DNA from 4 places in the Halomonas sp. Mc5H-6 genome. Region 4 is predicted to be linked to each of the others. Evidence: predicted binding sites of a transcription regulator. Region 4 holds the regulator's gene; each other region holds the start of a gene.
What was found. Region 4 encodes LexA, which represses DNA repair genes until DNA is damaged. Its sites were predicted from a motif close to TACTGTNTANNTANACAGTA; they were not measured.
Positions count from the first base shown of each region.

Region 1: the regulator LexA is predicted to act here: its motif matches at 2,360-2,379, upstream of NH395_RS17995 (DUF1654 domain-containing protein).
Region 2: the regulator LexA is predicted to act here: its motif matches at 1,938-1,957, upstream of NH395_RS01820 (DNA topoisomerase III).
Region 3: the regulator LexA is predicted to act here: its motif matches at 2,288-2,307, upstream of recN (DNA repair protein RecN).

Region 1 covers NZ_JAMXSI010000022.1:18,701-22,910, forward strand. The annotation lists gene NH395_RS17980 (helix-turn-helix domain-containing protein) at 1-467, opposite strand, end outside; gene NH395_RS17985 (glycosyltransferase) at 654-2,018, shown strand; tRNA gene NH395_RS17990 (tRNA-Leu) at 2,134-2,228, opposite strand; gene NH395_RS17995 (DUF1654 domain-containing protein) at 2,395-2,625, shown strand; gene NH395_RS18000 (hypothetical protein) at 2,629-3,069, opposite strand; gene NH395_RS18005 (reverse transcriptase domain-containing protein) at 3,056-4,075, opposite strand.
Region 2 covers NZ_JAMXSI010000001.1:391,448-395,657, forward strand. The annotation lists gene NH395_RS01820 (DNA topoisomerase III) at 1-1,825, opposite strand, end outside; gene NH395_RS01825 (AarF/ABC1/UbiB kinase family protein) at 1,999-3,246, shown strand; gene NH395_RS01830 (GNAT family N-acetyltransferase) at 3,243-3,836, opposite strand; gene NH395_RS01835 (SEC-C metal-binding domain-containing protein) at 3,988-4,210, shown strand, end outside.
Region 3 covers NZ_JAMXSI010000016.1:53,792-58,001, reverse strand. The annotation lists gene fur (ferric iron uptake transcriptional regulator) at 1-430, shown strand, start outside; gene recN (DNA repair protein RecN) at 566-2,239, opposite strand; gene grpE (nucleotide exchange factor GrpE) at 2,438-3,076, shown strand; gene dnaK (molecular chaperone DnaK) at 3,201-4,210, shown strand, end outside.
Region 4 covers NZ_JAMXSI010000013.1:37,704-41,913, reverse strand. The annotation lists gene NH395_RS15470 (ribonuclease J) at 1-674, opposite strand, end outside; gene purU (formyltetrahydrofolate deformylase) at 948-1,802, shown strand; gene lexA (transcriptional repressor LexA) at 1,799-2,458, opposite strand; gene NH395_RS15455 (TetR/AcrR family transcriptional regulator) at 2,759-3,436, shown strand; gene NH395_RS15450 (L,D-transpeptidase) at 3,414-3,938, shown strand; gene nagZ (beta-N-acetylhexosaminidase) at 3,997-4,210, shown strand, end outside.

The DNA.
Region 1 (4,210 bases), on a different contig from region 4:
AGGCGTTCGCTGATACAGTGCTGTCCCAACTGCTCAACGGCTTCAGGCCTGGCGTCGTGCAGATACATCGTCAGTGCGCGCAGCAGCAGAATGGCGATTTCATTCTGCAACCCGGGGCACTGCTCGAGCTGATTGGCCAGGGCGTGGGTAAGCTGATTTAACGCCGGGGGGACGCTGAAAAAACGCGGCCTATCGAACAGGCGCTCAATCTCGCTGCCTTTTTCAAGCGTGGCCAGTTGAGCCACGGGAACATCCAGCACCAAGGTCCGGTTACTGCCATCGCCCTGGTACTCGTGGTGGCGCGAAGAGGGAATCAGACAGCCACGCCGGGCCGTCACTCTTTCCCCCCGCCCCTCCATCGAAAGCTCCGTGACACCACAGGTCGCCAGTATCAGCTGATGGAAATCGTGGGTATGGGCCACCTGCTCCTGGGATAAGTTGCGGCTATGCAGCTCAAAAAGGGCCATGGTGGTTTACCGTATTTCGTCGAATGCGATTCATTCACTATAAAACGGCTCGGCGACAAAAAGCGAGGGGGCAGCCAACTGTGCGTTAACGCTCTACCGAGCGTGCAATATGGATGACACGCTGTCATCAGCAAGTCATGGGCTCGGGTTAGGGTGGCAATAAGCTGCCATAAGAGGTTAGACAACATGCCACAGCGTCGACGCCCTCCTCTCAACGCCCCGCTCAGTGACCAGGACGTCGCGGCGCTAACTCATCTAGCCAACGGCAATGCTCTCTACCTGCAACGTGAGGCTGACCGCGAGGCTCGGCGGGGATCGGCATTGGCGCTGCTTCACTCAACGGCGTCAACGGCTAACGCGCAGCCGGGATGCATGAAAGTACTGATGATTTCGGATGTCTATTTTCCCCGCGTCAATGGCGTCTCCACCTCCATTGCCAGCTTTCGCGGTGCCCTTGAGCGCCTGGGCCACTCAGTCACACTGGTCTGCCCCGACTACCCGTTGGGCCAAGTGGACGAACCGGGTGTACTGCGCATCCGCTCGCACCGGGTACCCGGTGACCCGGAGGATCGCATGATGCGCTACCGCGATCTGCTCGCTCTGACAGCGCAGCTTGCAGGCAAGGCGTTTGACCTTATTCATGTCCATACGCCCTTTACTGCCCACTATGCCGGTGTTGCCCTGGGTCGCCGACTCGGGCTTCCGGTGGTCGCGACCTACCACACACTTTTTGAGGCGTATGTTCAGCACTATATTCGCTGGTTACCACGACGCTGGCTACGCCTGGCCGCGCGGCGGCTTTCGGCACACCAATGCCATCAGCTAAGCGCCTTGGTAGCTCCCTCCCAAGCGATGCAGCATGCACTTATTCGCTACGGCGTGACCACGCCTACCACGGTGATTGCTACCGGCCTGGCGCTGGAGGCGTTCTGTTCGCCTCGGCATGACAGCGACTTTCGGGCGCATTACCACCTACCCCAGGAAGCACGACTGCTGCTCTATGTAGGCCGCACCGCCTTCGAGAAGAACATCGACTTTCTGATCGACATGCTGCCCAAGGTATTAGCCGAACACCCCACCACCCGGCTGATTATTACCGGCGAAGGTCCGGCCCATGACTCGCTTGTCCGGCGGGCTCAGGCGCTTGGCGTGACGGAATCGGTGCTATTTCTCGGTTATCTCGACCGCAGCGGCCCTTTGCAAGCGGCCTACCGCGCCGCCGATGTTTTCGTCTTTGCATCACGCACGGAAACCCAGGGGCTGGTACTGCTGGAAGCGATGGCACTGGGCACACCGGTGGTCTCCACCGCCACCATGGGCACGCTTGATGTCTTAAAAGAAGGTGAAGGCTGCCTAATCGCCGAGGAAAACCATAGCAACTTCGCCACTAAGGTTAACCAGCTATTAAGCGATGAAACACGCCGAGTACAGCTCGCCGAGCGCGGCCAAACCTATGCCGCCAGCTGGCACGAGGACGCCAAGAGCGCAGAGCTGGTTGCTCTTTATCGAAAGCTGGCGGCTGAACGTTTGGCTAATCGAGGAAGTAAGTAAGACAGTAAGGGCGGGAATCGCGATGGACACTTTGTAGACACACTCAAGCATCCTGAAGGAGAAAAGCTCAACGTCCAGACACAAAAAAAGGGGCCTAAGCCCCTGATTTTAAATATGGTGCCGGTGGCCAGACTCGAACTGGCACGCCTGTTACAGCGGCGGATTTTGAATCCGCTCTATCTAATTTCAAAGGCCGCGCTTGCACAAGGCTTTACAAAGAAATCAGCACCTTACCGATTTACTATATTTGCATACAGTGTATTGGTCGCATCGGTTCTGCGACCAAACTGCGACCACCCCGCTTGCATCCAACGATGACCATGGATTATCGTTCCCTCGAATACTGTATATATTACCAGCTTTAATAGAGGTGCCTATGTCCCAGAAAACCTATGAGCAGTTAGTCCAGCGAGTGCAGCGCGCGATCAACAGCCCGCTGGCTCAGTCTGAAAAGTGTGCCGAGATCTCACGCCAGCCAGACGACCACTCAGAAGACTGGGCGCGCATGCTGGATGATCTCGGCACCGTTGAAAATGTCACGCTGACACCCCTCGATGACACAGCGGAGCATGTAAGTATTCGCTGGAACCCTGCCGAAGCGATGTAATGACTACCGCTTGCTCGCATTCCTAAATAGCTGGTCTTTATCTCCCTCAGTCAACCCCAGCGCATCGGCAATCTGATTAAGCTGCGCATTCATGCGATCCCAAGTGCCTGCTTTCTGAATCCAGTTGCGAGCAAGTTTCCGTTCTACAGGGTCTTCAATGGCGTCGATCACCTGGTCGACTTGCTCATCAAGCCCTTCGACAATCAATTGCTCCATGCCCTGACGAGCGGATACTGATGCACTCTCCCGCCAGTCCTGCAGCTGTTCCTGGCTCATCGGTATCTCGGGGTAGCCGTCGAACTCGGCAAGCGTGTTGCCTGCAGCCAGCCAGGCTTCGACATCGGCGTATAACTCATTTAATACCGGCACGATCGCGCCTTTCTTTAAGCGTCCGTAATCTTCTAGGCAGACGACGCGCGATGATTGCTTGTCATAGGAGAACATTAGCGGAATCCTTCTTCGTTGATTTGTAGGTGAGTGCCAGCGAGTTGATGAGGTTGCGAGAATCAGCCCATTTGGCGTGCCCGCCCCAGCTGGCCAGAAACTTCCTTAGCTCTTCGGTTTCCCCTTCCCTGGCATAGCGGGTGATTTTCCGCTTGGCGCGTCGTACGCTATCTTTTCTTAGAAGCTTGTGTGTGGGCCAAATCCGGTACCCCAGGAAATTGACGCCGCGCGTGACCGGCTGCACGTTCCACTTGCTAAAGCGAAGGCCTAGCGCTTCGTTGCTATAGCGCTCCAGCTTATCTTTTAGTTGAAATAAGTAATCACGCTCATAGCCGAACACTACGACATCATCCATATAACGCAGGAACCGGCTTTCGCGGCAATGCTGAGCCAGGTAACGATCAACTTGTGTGCCGTTAACATTGGCGAACAGCTGACTGGTCAGCCAGCCTATATCCAGTCCGGTGCCCGTGCGTGGGACAAAGCGCTCTATTAACCACAGTGTGGCGCGACAGCTGATTTTGGCGTCGATGCGGCGCCATAGCGGCTCTCTCTGGATGCTGGCGAAATACTTTGAGTAGTCGGTTTTTAGTGCATATACCGTGCCGTCACTCCTTCCCATTTTCCTCATCATTGCTTGCGCCTTGATCGCACCGCTGTGCGTCCCGCGGCCTTCTCTGCAGGCGTATGACTGAGGCAGCATGCCTGCCTCAAAGATCGGCGCGGTCACGCCGTGAAGGGCGTGTTGCACGACCCTGTCTTCAAAGGGTAAGGCTGCTATGACGCGAGGCTTGGGCTCTCGAACCGTGAAGATGCGAGGATCGCCATGGAAGTATGAGCCCTCCAAAAGTCGCTCGCGTAGCAGCCTGAGGTTGTAGGCCTCATACTCTCGAAAATTTAAGTAGCCGCCTGAGTTTCGGCGGCCTTTTGCGGCCCGCTGGTAAGCGGTCCACAGGTTGTCCGGTGCGGTAATACGTTCAAACAGATTGCGGTACTTCTTGCCCATGACGATCCTTGTCAATAAATGCCGTGCGCAGGTCTCGATATTGGCGGTGCGCCTCACTACGCCCTGTTTCACGGACCTCGAAATGTATTCCCCGAGGGAGGTGTGTACTCGGCTGACCACCTGAAAGGCAGTCGC
Region 2 (4,210 bases), on a different contig from region 4:
CTTGTGCCGTTTGCAGGCTCTGCCTGAGTTTCCCTGCATCGCTATGGTTGAGCAGGCCACGCAAGTCATCCAGTAACGCCTGCTGAAAGGTGTTGGCGTCGTCCTGCAGTTCGGCGATGGCGCGCAGTCGCTGTTCCCAGAGTGCGGTGCGTTCGGGGGTGCTGACCGCTTCAGGCAGGGCGGCGATCAGGGCGCTGCCGAGCTTGGTGGCGCGCAGGGCCTTTTGCTGGCGTACCAGATAGCCGCGCTGGACCAACGTTTCGATAATACCGGCGCGGGTGGCTTCGGTGCCCAGGCCGTCGGTGTCGCGCAGGGTGCGGCGCACGGCAGGGTCGTCCACGTAGCGGCCGATGTTCATCATTGCCTTGATCAGGCTGGCATCGGTGAAGGGTTCCGGCGGGCGGGTTTCCTTCTCCTCAACGCCTGCCCCCAGCGCCTGGCAGGCTTCTCCTTGGGTGAGCGGCGGCAGCGGCGGGCTTTCATCGCGGGTGGTGAACAGCGGTTTCCAGCCGGGGTCGAGGATGCTCTGGCCGCGAGCGTGGAAGGCCTCATCAAGCAGCGTAAACTCGGCCTTGACCTCAAAGGTGCGCAGGGGACGATAAAACTGGGCCATGACGTTGCGTACGATCAGTCGGAACACATGGCCTTCGGTGGCGGAGAGCTGGCTAAAGTCGGCCGGTTTGCCGCTGGGGGCGATTGCGTGGTGGGCGCCTACCTGCTTGTCATTCCAGGCCTTGGAACGTAGCGAGAAGTCCGCGCCTTTCAGCCACTGTTGAAGCGCATCGTCGTTCTGGCAGGCGCCGCTCAGGCTACGCTGGGCTAGCGGAAGGTGCTCTTCGGGCAGGTAGCGGCAGTCGGAGCGCGGGTAGGTAATTAGCTTGTGCTGCTCGTATAGCCGCTGGCAAATATCCAGCACCACCTGTGCGGAAAGCCCGTGACGGCGGGCGGCATCGACCTGAAGGGCAGACAGCGAGTAGGGCAGCGGCGGTGCCTGGCGTTTCTCCTGCTGGTCGAGCTTTGTCAGTTGACCTGAGGCGCCGGGTAGCTGCCCTGCCAACGCATCGGCGGGTTGGCGGTCGATCAAGCGCCCCTGATCATCGAGCGGCTGGTGTTCCTTGGGCACCCACCAGGCGCGCAGCTGGCCCTTAGCGACCTTGAGATCCACCCATAGGTGATAAAACGGGTGGGGCACAAAATCACGAATGGCGTTATCGCGGCGCACGATCAAGCCCAGTACCGGGGTTTGCACACGGCCCACGGAAAGCACGCCGTCGTGGCCCGCCTGGCGGCCGGTGAGGGTCCAGGCGCGGGTCAGGTTGATACCGTACAGCCAGTCAGCACGAGCCCGGGCCTGGGCCGCCTGGAACAGGGGCTGATACTCGGCATTGGGTCGCAGGCTGGCAAGCGCGCGGCTGACGGCGGGCCTGTTGAGGTCGCTGATCAGCAGCCGTTGTACCGGGCCGCGGTACTTCATGTAGTCGATCACTTCCTGTACCAGCAACTGACCTTCACGGTCCGGGTCACCGGCATGAACAACCTCGTTGGCCTGTTTGATCAGCTTGCGAATCACCGCCAGTTGGCCTCGGGCTTTTGAGCGCGGCATCAGTTTCCACTGCTGCGGCACAATGGGCAGCCGGTCCAGCCGCCACTGTTTATCGGCGGGGTCGTAGGCTTCCGGTGCCGCCTGTTCCAGCAGGTGGCCCAGGCACCAGGTCACCGTGGTATCGCCGCAACTGATCGCGCCTTCCTGGCGCCTGGCACTTCCGGGGAGCGCCTCGGCAATCGCTCGGGCAAGGCTGGGTTTTTCGGCGATAATCAAGCGCATACGGGAGATGCCTTAAATTGTGTAACGTAGGAATATGGTAACAGACACCGTATGCCGGTGAGCATAGCGAAAGGTTGTCTGAAAAATGACATGTGGCGATTATTCGTATAGCTTTTGTATAATTTAACCGGATTGCGTAAGCTGCATGTCATATGGTCAACGAGGCGACTTAAATGCGAGATCGCGGAAGAACACGACGTTTGATGGGGTTGGGTGCTCGCACCGGCGGAGCGCTGCTCAAGACACGCTTGGGTGGCCAGGCAGACTGGCGGTCCCTGGGCGAGGCACTATTCGAGGGTCTCTCCGAGCTGAAGGGCCCGGCCATGAAGCTGGCGCAAATCATGTCCCAGTGGGATGACCTGCTGCCGCCGGATCTTGCCGAGGAGCTGGCGCGCCTGCAACGCCAGGCGGAACCAATGCCCTGGCCGCGCATCCGCGAGGCGCTGGTGATGCAGTACGGCGATATTGAACAGCATTTCCAGGCAATTGAGGAGCGCCCCTTTGCCAGCGCTTCCATGGGGCAGGTGCACAAGGCGGTCACCCATGCTGGCGAGACGGTGGTGCTAAAGGTGCAATACCCTGGGTTAGCGGATGTACTGGAAAGTGATCTCAAGCAGGTCAGGCGTATCATGAGCCTTGGCCGCTGGTTCAAGGTTCCCCAGGCGCGGCTGGATGCGCTGTTTGAAGAGCTGGCGGCGGGGCTGCGCGATGAGCTCGACTATCGTGCTGAGGCCGACGCGATGGCGCGCTACCGCGAGCGTTATCAGCAAGACGCGCGCCTGGTCATTCCTGAGCCGCTGTTTGATCTATCCGGCCAGCACGTGCTCGCCATGCGCTTTGTCGACGGCACGCCGCTACGTGAGCTGGATAGCGCCGACGATGATACTCGTCAGAAAGTCGCGTCGGCCCTGGCGGACTGGATCACTGAAGAGTTGTTCACCTATGGCGAGCTGCACGCTGACCCGCACGCGGGTAACTTTGCGGCCGATGACCAAGGTCGACTGGTGATTTACGATTTCGGCGCCGTGATTCCGGTGCCCGAGGCTCGCCTGAAAGCAATGATGCAGCTCCTCGATGCGACCCTTGCCCATGACCCGATGGCGATGGATGAAGCGCTGATGCAAATGGGCGGCCGCCAGGGGCAGGGGGCTCCCTTGTCGCTTTACCGCGAATCCGCTGAGTGTGTGGCGCCGCTGTTTAGCCCCGGTGAACAGGACTTCAGCGATGTGCGTGTCCATCGCCGCCTGCGCGAACTGACGCCCAAGGTATGGGCGGCCATGGACCGCCTGCAGCCCCCCGCCGATACGCTGCTGCTTTCCCGTGCCCTGAATGGCCATTATTGGAACCTGGTGCGCTTGCGGGCACGGCTCGATATGCACTCGCGGACGGCACCCCTGCTTGAATGGGTCCGAGCGGCTTAATCCAGACGCTTCATCCAGAACACCATCGTTTTGTGGCTCTCTTCATTTTCGCCGATGTCTTTCCAGGCGAAAGTGGTGGTGAGTTCCGGGTGACGTTGGTACCCCTGGGCATTCCAGAAGCCGTGCAGCGGACGATAGTTGGATGGCTTGAGCGGGTGGTCGGCGGGGCGCTCGACAGCGCAGAAGGCGGCAATATCAAATCCCTTCAGCTTGGCATGCGCCTCGCGCTCGGCCATGAAGCGTTTGCCAATGCCGCGGCCACGGTAAGCGTGAAGCAGCACCGACTCGCCGTAATAAAACACGCTCGCGGGGGTAATGCCATTAGCCTCGAACGGGCGGCGGAACTCGTCGACTTCATCGGCCAGGGGCTGTCCGGTGGCGGCACCCACCAGTGAGTCGCCGTCGAAGGCCAGAACGAAGAGGCTGTCTGGATTATCCGCGTAGCGACCCAGGTAATCCGCTTCGTAGCTTAAGTCGCCATCGTACAGATAGGGGTAATCACGAAATACCTCGATGCGCAGGCGTGCCAGTGCCTGGACATGAGGCGTTATTTCGGCCCCCTGGCAGGTGGTCAGTGTTAGCGTGTCCATTGGTTTGCTCTCCTGATAAAGCGTTGCTTGGCTGGGTATAAGGGCTGCCCGCGCAGCCCTTGGCGATCTTGCCAATCCTCTCTGCGTGCCCCCAATGGTCATGCTAGACTATGTCGCTTTTCAATAGGGTCTTTTATAAGTGGAGACGGCAATGCTGGCGGTATGGGTCGATCAGCTGCTGGGATTTGCCTCCGGGGCACTCTCGGCAATCAGGCAGGATGAACACTATCCCGATTTTATGACCTGGGTGCGTGCCGAGGGGGCGGAATATTTTAATGGTGATCTGGCGACGGCCCAGGCGCTTGCCCCTATTTTATGGTCGCAAACGCCACTGGAACGGCTGGATTTTGCCTGCGAGCCCCTGGCCACGCCCG
Region 3 (4,210 bases), on a different contig from region 4:
ACGTAAAGCCGGGCTGAAAGTGACCCTGCCGCGCGTCAAAATCCTGCAGATTCTCGAAACTGCATCGGGTCAGCACCACCTTAGCGCAGAAGAAGTGTATAAAACACTGATAGATGCGGGCGAAGATGTGGGGCTGGCAACTGTCTACCGTGTGCTGACTCAGTTCGAGTCGGCGGGCCTCGTGATTCGTCATAATTTCGATGGCGGCCACGCGGTATTCGAGATGACGCAAGAAGACCACCATGACCACATGGTGTGTCTGGAAAGCGGTGAAATCGTCGAGTTCGTTGACGAGATCATTGAGCGACGCCAGCAAGAAATCGCGGAAGAGCACGGCTATGAATTAGTTGACCATGCGTTGGTGTTATACGTGCGCCCCCGAGGATCGGACGTAACACGCCAGGACAGCGGGCCAACTAATAAGAAATAGGGGTTAACCCTAGCTCGGGCTTTGATGCACGCCCCAATGCCTCTAGGCTGCCTGGCTTGAATACCAGGCGGCCTAGGGGCGTTTTATTGCGCGCTTGAAACACACGGTTGCCCAGTAGCCCTCAGCCCGCCATCGTCAGTGGGGTTGGCGCTGGCTGGCATTGAGCATTTCACGGGCATGGGCCAGGGTTTGGTCTGAGAGTTTGACGCCGCCCAGCATGCGAGCCAGTTCGCTGACTCTGCCCTGTTCATCCAGCAGGGCCATGTGCGTCAGGGTGGTATCGCGCCGGGCGTGTTTCTCAATGTGCAGGTGCTGGTGAGCCTGGGCGGCTACCTGAGGCAGGTGGGTGACCGTCATTACCTGGCCGTTTTCACCCAGCTTGCGGAGCAGCTGGCCGACAATCTCGGCGGTAGCACCGGAAACCCCGACGTCCACTTCATCAAACACCAGGCTTGGAATGGTGGAGTGGGACGCGGCGACGACCTGAATCGCCAGGCTGATGCGCGAAAGCTCACCGCCGGACGCCACCTTGGTGAGCGGTCTGGCGGGCTGCCCGGGGTTGGCGCTGATTAAAAAGTGAACCTGATCGAGGCCTTCTGCCGCCGGGGTGTCTCGGGGCGTGACCTCCACTTCAAAGCGTGCCTTGCCCATGGCCAGGAAGCTTAGCTGCTGCTGGACCTCCTTCCCCAAACGGACGGCGGCTTTCTGGCGACCCTCGCTGAGGTGCTTGGCGTCACGTCGATAGCGCTCGCGAAGTTCCGCTACCTGGGCGCCCAGGGCTTCGATGTCGTTCTCGCTGTTATCCAACTCGGCGACTTCCCGGCTCAGCTCCGCATGCAGTGCGCAGACTTCTTCCGGTGCCACATGGTGCTTGCGGGCAATACGGTGCACGTCCGCTAAACGCTCTTCCACCCATGCCAGGCGCTCGGGGTCGAGTTCGGTGGTGCTGGCGAGGCGGTTCAGCTCGCTGGCGGCCTCTTCGACCTGAATGCGCGCGTCGCCGAGCATCGCCAGGGTGTTGGCCAGCGTGCCCTTATCGCTGCCCGGCAAGGCGCTTAAATGTGTATAAGCCTGGTTGAGCAACGACAGTGCCCCGCCCTCATCGCTGGCGCAGCAGTCAGCGGCAAACTGCGTTTCGCGGAGTGTTTCATCGGCGTGGGCAAGGGAGTGTTGTTCTTCTTCAAGGGTTTGTAGTTCGCCTTCAGCAAGGCCCAGCTGATCGAGCTCCTCCACCTGATAGCGCAGCAGCTGCCGTTTGGCTTCTACCTCGCTACCTGCTTCCTTGCGCTGCTTGAGGCGGCGGTTGGCGCTGCGCCAGTCACGGTACGTCTCGGCCAGCCGCTGGGCGGTATCGCGAAGGCCCGCATAATCGTCGAGTAGTGCGAGATGGGTTTCTTCGCGCATCAGCGCCTGGTGGGCATGCTGGCCGTGAATCTGCACCAGATGCTCCCCAAGCGATTTGAGGTCGCTGATCGTGGCCGGTTGTCCATTGATCCATGCCTTGGAGCGCCCGCTTGCTGTTACCACCCGCCTTAACAGGCATTCATCGCTGGGCAGTTCGCGGCTGCTAAGCCACTCGCTGGCCGCGGGTAAATGCTGAATATCAAAACGCGCCGATAGATCAGTGCGTTCGCTGCCGTGGCGGACGCTGCCAGCGTCGGCGCGCTCGCCCAGGCAAAGGCCCAGGGCGCCCAGCAGAATCGATTTGCCTGCCCCGGTCTCGCCGGTAATGGCGGTCATGCCATGGGTCAGGTCGAGTTCCAGGTGCTCAACGATCGCGTAATCTCGAATGGCAAGCTGAGTCAGCATGAGGGCCTCCTGAGGCGCAGCGGAACGAGCGTAGTCAATGCGTCTGAATATTGTTGTTTTATACAGTAGTCGAAAACGCGCTTCAATGCCCACTTGAGATGGCTTTTATGGTCCCCATATACGGTGCAGAGCCAATTTACGTCGCTACTTAATTATTTGGGCGTACCGCACGCCCCTCGAACGTTGCAGGAGCAAGGCATGGCAAAAGAACCGCAAACCCCGATGGATGACGAGCTGGCTCGCCAGGAGCAGGAATCAGAGACGCCGGAACAGGAATCTGAAGATCGCCTGGTTGAAGGTGAGCTGGAAGGCCTCATTAATGACGACGAGGCCGTTGTCGATCGTGTCGACGATGAGGCTGAAGTCGATGTTCTGGCCGCCAAGGTGCAGGACCTGGAGCAGCGTCTTGCAGAAGCCAAGGATCAGTCGCTAAGAGAAGCCGCCGAAGCGCAAAACGTGCGCCGCCGGGCGGAGCAGGAAGCTGAAAAGGCGCGCAAATTCGCCCTGGAAAAGTTTGTGAAAGAGCTTCTGCCGGTCATCGACAGCCTCGAAAAAGCGCTTGAGTCGATGCAGGAAGATGCCTCCGAGGTGCACCGCGAAGGGGTCTCGATGACCCTGAAGATGCAGCTCGATGTGCTGAGCAAGTTTGGCGTTGAAAGCATCGACCCCCAGGGTGAGCCGTTTGACCCTCAGGTTCACGAAGCCATGGCGATGGTGCCGAACCCTGAGCAGGAGCCGAATACGGTCATGGAGGTCATGCAGAAAGGCTACTTGCTGAACGGGCGTCTGGTCCGCCCGGCCATGGTCGTGGTCAGTCAGAAAGCGAATGAGTCATAACGCAGTAAAGGCTTAAAAAAGGGCCTTGAAAAGTCTCAGGTGGCCCCCAGATAAAGGGGCAACCCCGCGGGAAATCCCGCAACCAGTTTGATGTATTGAAACAACCGAATACGAGGTTCTTATTATGGGACGCATTATTGGTATTGATTTGGGCACCACAAACTCCTGTGTATCGGTGCTCGATGGCGACAGTGCAAAAGTCATTGAAAACGCAGAAGGCGGCCGTACGACGCCGTCCATCATTGCGTACACCGAAGACGGTGAGACGCTCGTCGGTCAGGCCGCCAAGCGCCAGGCGGTGACCAATCCTGAAAATACGCTTTATGCCATCAAGCGTCTGATCGGCCGTCGTTTCAAAGACGACGTTGTTCAGAAAGATATCAAGATGGTGCCGTACAAGATCACCGAAGCCGATAACGGTGATGCCTGGGTAGAAGTGAAAGGCCAGAAAATGGCACCGCCGCAGGTGAGCGCGGAAGTGCTCAAGAAAATGAAGAAGACGGCAGAAGACTACCTTGGTGAAACCGTCACCGAAGCGGTCATCACCGTGCCGGCTTACTTCAATGACAGCCAGCGCCAAGCCACTAAAGATGCAGGTCGCATCGCCGGTCTGGAGGTCAAGCGTATCATCAACGAGCCGACTGCTGCGGCGCTTGCCTATGGCATGGACAAGTCACGCGGTGACAAGACCATCGCGGTATACGACCTGGGCGGCGGTACTTTTGATATTTCGATCATCGAAGTCGCCGATGTCGACGGCGAAACCCAGTTTGAAGTGTTGGCCACCAACGGCGACACCTTCCTGGGCGGTGAAGACTTTGACCTGGCGCTGATCAACTATCTGGTGGACCAGTTCAAGTCCGACAGCGGCATCGACCTGTCCGGCGACAATCTGGCCATGCAGCGTCTGAAAGAAGCCGCCGAGAAAGCCAAGATCGAGCTTTCCAGCGCCCAGCAGACCGATGTCAATCTGCCCTACATTACGGCCGATAACACCGGTCCGAAGCACCTGAACGTGAAAGTGACCCGCGCCAAGCTCGAGTCGCTGGTAGACGACCTGGTGCAGCGTTCCATGGAGCCTTGCAAGGTGGCCCTGAAAGATGCTGGCCTGTCGGCTTCCGAGATCGACGACGT
Region 4 (4,210 bases):
CCACACTGGTAAGCTGCGCGGCCAATCGCCAACACGCGGGCCAGATTACTGGCGAAGCAGGAAACAATGACGCGCCCTTCGCAGCCAGCGAGTGTTTCAACAAGCGCTCTTGCGACATCGCCTTCGCTGCCCGAGTGGCCGGGTATAGGGGCGTTGGTGGAATCCCCCACGACCAGGTCAACCGGCGCCAATGCCTTGAACTGCGCCTGATTGATCGGCGCGCCGATAATCGGTTCAGGATCAAGCTTCCAGTCCCCGCTATGCAATACCCGGTAGCGGCCTGCCATGACCATCAGCGAGCAGCTCTCGGGTATCGAGTGCGGAACCGCCAGGTAGCGCAGGGTGAAGGGGCCGCTTTCCAATGCCTCACCGGGTTCGACTACGTGAATGGCAGCGCTGCTTAGTTGATGTTCGGCAAACTTAAGACGCAGCAGGCCGGCCGCCAGCGGCGTCGCATAGATGGGGCACTGCCAGTGGGGCCAGAGCCAGGCGACCGCTCCAATGTGGTCTTCATGGCCGTGGGTGATGTAGAGCGCTTGCGGTGCAATGCCCAGGGCTTTGGGGGTTTCCAGGTTGGGCACCTGCAACGGCGCATTGGGTAAATCCTGGCGGATCATCATGCCGCAATCCACGGCGACCCAGTGGTCTTCGTATCCATAAAGCGTCAGGTTCATGCCAATTTCCCCGCAGCCGCCTAACGGCAGGAGGCGTAAGGGAGGGCGACGACGGGGACGAATATGAACGCGCGGTGGATGCATCAGAGTAATAAAGCCTAGAAAGTAATTGGTTAACTATACGGGATGGGGCGGGCGGCTAACAATCACTGCCGTTGCGGGCGGTGATTGCGGGCGCTGCATTCTGTACACTAGACGTTTGTTTAATGCCAATGGACGGCCTGATCATCGCCGCCCGGCAACTGTGAACGGCAACTTTGAAGAGTAATGACTATGTCGCATTTTTATCGTCTGGTGGTGTCCTGCCCGGACCAGGTGGGGATCGTCGCGAAGGTTTCGAGTTTTATCGCGGATCAGGGCGGGTCGATCACCGAGGCCAGCCAGCATTCCGATCTGGAAACCGGGCGTTTTTTCATGCGCTACGAAATATTGGCGGATTCGCTGGGTATGTCGGCAGAGGCGTTACGTTCAGCCTTCGAGCCGGTGGCGGAGCGGTTCGACATGCAGTGGGCACTGGTCGATACTCAGAAACGCCAGCGTGTTGTTCTGATGGTCTCACGAGAATCCCACTGCCTGGTCGATCTGCTTTACCGCTGGCAGGTGGGGGAGCTGGACTGCGATATCGTGGGCGTTATTTCCAACCATGATGACATGCGTTCGTTAACCGAGTGGTATGGAATTCCGTATCACCATGTGCCGGTGGATCCAGCGGACAAGACAGCGGCCTTTGAGCAGGTGCAGGCGCATATTGACGATGCCCGGGCCGATAGTATCGTGCTTGCGCGCTACATGCAGATTCTCCCGCCGGCGTTATGTGAACGCTACGCGGGGCAGGTCATCAATATCCACCACAGCTTTCTGCCGTCTTTTGCTGGCGCCAAGCCTTACCACCAGGCTTATCAGCGTGGCGTCAAGCTGATAGGTGCCACCTGCCATTATGTGACGCAGGAGCTGGATGCAGGGCCCATCATCGAGCAGGACATCCACCGGGTCAGTCACTGTCACACGCCGACCGATCTGGTACGTTTTGGCCGTGATGTGGAAAAAGCCGTTCTCGCTCGCGGCCTTCGCTGGCACCTGGAAGACCGCGTGCTGGTGCACGGCAATAAAACCATCGTGTTCAGCTAGCCGAGCGACTGGCCATTGCCCCCGCGGATGACGCCGACCCCAACCCCTTCAATATCGAGCGGTTGGGTACGTAAATCGATATTGATCGGATCGAAATCGGGGTTTTCCGCAATGAGCGTGACCTGGTGGCCCTCGCGTTTGAAACGCTTGACGGTTACCTCGTCTTCCAGGCGGGCGACAACAATCTGGCCATCGCGGACGCGCTGGGTACGATGCACGGCAAGCAGGTCGCCTTCGAGAATGCCAACGTTCTGCATCGACAGCCCTCGCACGCGCAGCAGGTAATCGGCCCTGGGCGTGAAGTAGTCGGCGGGCAGGGGGCAGTAGCGATCAATGTGCTCAGCGGCGAGAATGGGGCTCCCCGCTGCGACCTCGCCAATAATTGGCAGGCCGCTGGCAGCGTCTGAGGCTGGCAGAGCGTCTGGCGTTTCCTGGGGCTCCTGGTTGGGCAGGCGTATGCCACGAGACGTATTGCGAATAATGCGAATGACACCTTTGCGCTCGAGGGCGCGCAAATGCTCTTCTGCCGCATTGGGTGAGCGGAACCCCAGCGCCTTGGCTATTTCAGCCCGAGTGGGCGGATAGCCGAGCTCACCCATGGTCTTGACAATAAAGTCGAACACATTTTGTTGGCGAACGGTTAATGGCCGCGACATACCAGCCTCCAGATTGAATAAGTGAGCAAGACTGCGTTTCTGTTGACCTATCCGACGTGGTTAACAGTGCGTAATTAACAGTATGTGGTTAAGTATACAGCATGTTCTCCTGTCCAGTATATCTTTGAGGTAAGTCAGCTAACAAATTGATGTATATAGAGATGCGAGGTCACGATGGGGACGGGGCAGGTGCTCAGGTAAACGTTGAGAGGTAACAACCGATAACGTAGTATCCTAGTTTGTTTAAAACATCCGTTTTTTATGGCCCGCTTTTTTGGCCCGTTTTAGGAGAAGAGCAGCATGGCTCAATCGGATACGGTGACGCGCATTCTGGATACCGCTGAAGTGCTTTTTGCCGAGCGCGGCTTTGCCGAAACCTCTTTACGCAACATTACCAGCAAGGCACGGGTCAATCTTGCCGCGGTGAACTATCACTTTGGATCCAAGAAAGCACTCATCCAGGCGGTGTTTGCTCGCTATCTGGATCCGTTTTCCCAACGCTTTCATAGCGCCCTGGATGAACTTGAAGCCCGCTACGAGGGTCGTGACATCCCCCTTGAAGTGCTCCTCGAAACCATGGCGACAACCGTGCTGACGGTGCCTGCCGAACGCAATAGCCTCAAAGTCTTCATGCGTTTGCTGGGGCTTGCATACAGCCAGGCACAGGGTCATTTGCGCCGTTATATCCAGCAGCAATACGGCGATGTGTTCAGCCGTTTTACCGAGTTGGTTCGCCGTGCGACACCGGAGCTGCCGGACGCCGAGCGCTTCTGGCGGCTACACTTTATGTTGGGTACCGTTATCTTTACGCTTTCAGGGCTGGATGCGCTGCGCGATATTGCCGAAAAGGATTACCACCAGCACGTGTCGGTCCGCGATCTGGTTCGCCGCCTGCGGCCGGTAGTGGTGGCGGCGATGAACGCGCCGTTACCTGATGAGAAAGGCATTGAGCACCATGCAGACACCGTCGCTCATTGACATGCCGCCCCGGGAGGGGCTGTGGCTGGAAATCGACACCCACTCGCAACGGCTGCGCGCCTGGCAGGGCGATGTGTGTCGTCATGAGTGCGACATTTCCACCGGTCGCCAGGGCCTGGGTAATCAGCAGGGAAGCGGGCAAACGCCGCTGGGCTGGCACTATATTCGTGCCGCCATTGGCGCCGATGCCCCGGAAAACGCTGTCTTCAAAGGACGCCGCTGGACGGGAGAAGTCTTTAACGCCGAGCTGGCGGCCGCGTTTCCCGAGCGAGACTGGATTCTGACTCGCATTCTGTGGCTGTGTGGCCTGGAACCGGGGATAAACCGCGGTGGTCAGGTCGATTCTCAGCGCCGCTATATTTATCTGCATGGTACGCCGCCGGACCAGCCCATGGGGCAGCCCGCTTCCCATGGTTGCGTACGGCTGCGTAATGCCGATCTTCTTTGGCTGTTTGAGCATGCGATACCAGGGACGCCTGTCTGGTTACACGACAGCCGTTGATCGTTGGACTCCTCGCTAATCATCGTCTAGAGTTAGCGCCTTTTTTGGACATCCCGCTATGACACATCCTTTGGGCTCGGTCATGTTGGACCTTGAGGGGACAACGCTGACCGCCGCAGAGAGGCAGTTGCTGAAAGTCCCCGCGGTGGGTGGCGTTATCCTGTTTGGGCGCAATGTCGAAGATGCCCATCAGGTCAGAAAGCTGTGCGGCCAGGTGCGTAAGCTTCGCCCCGACCTGTTGCTGGCAGTGGACCAGGAAGGCGGACGCGTCC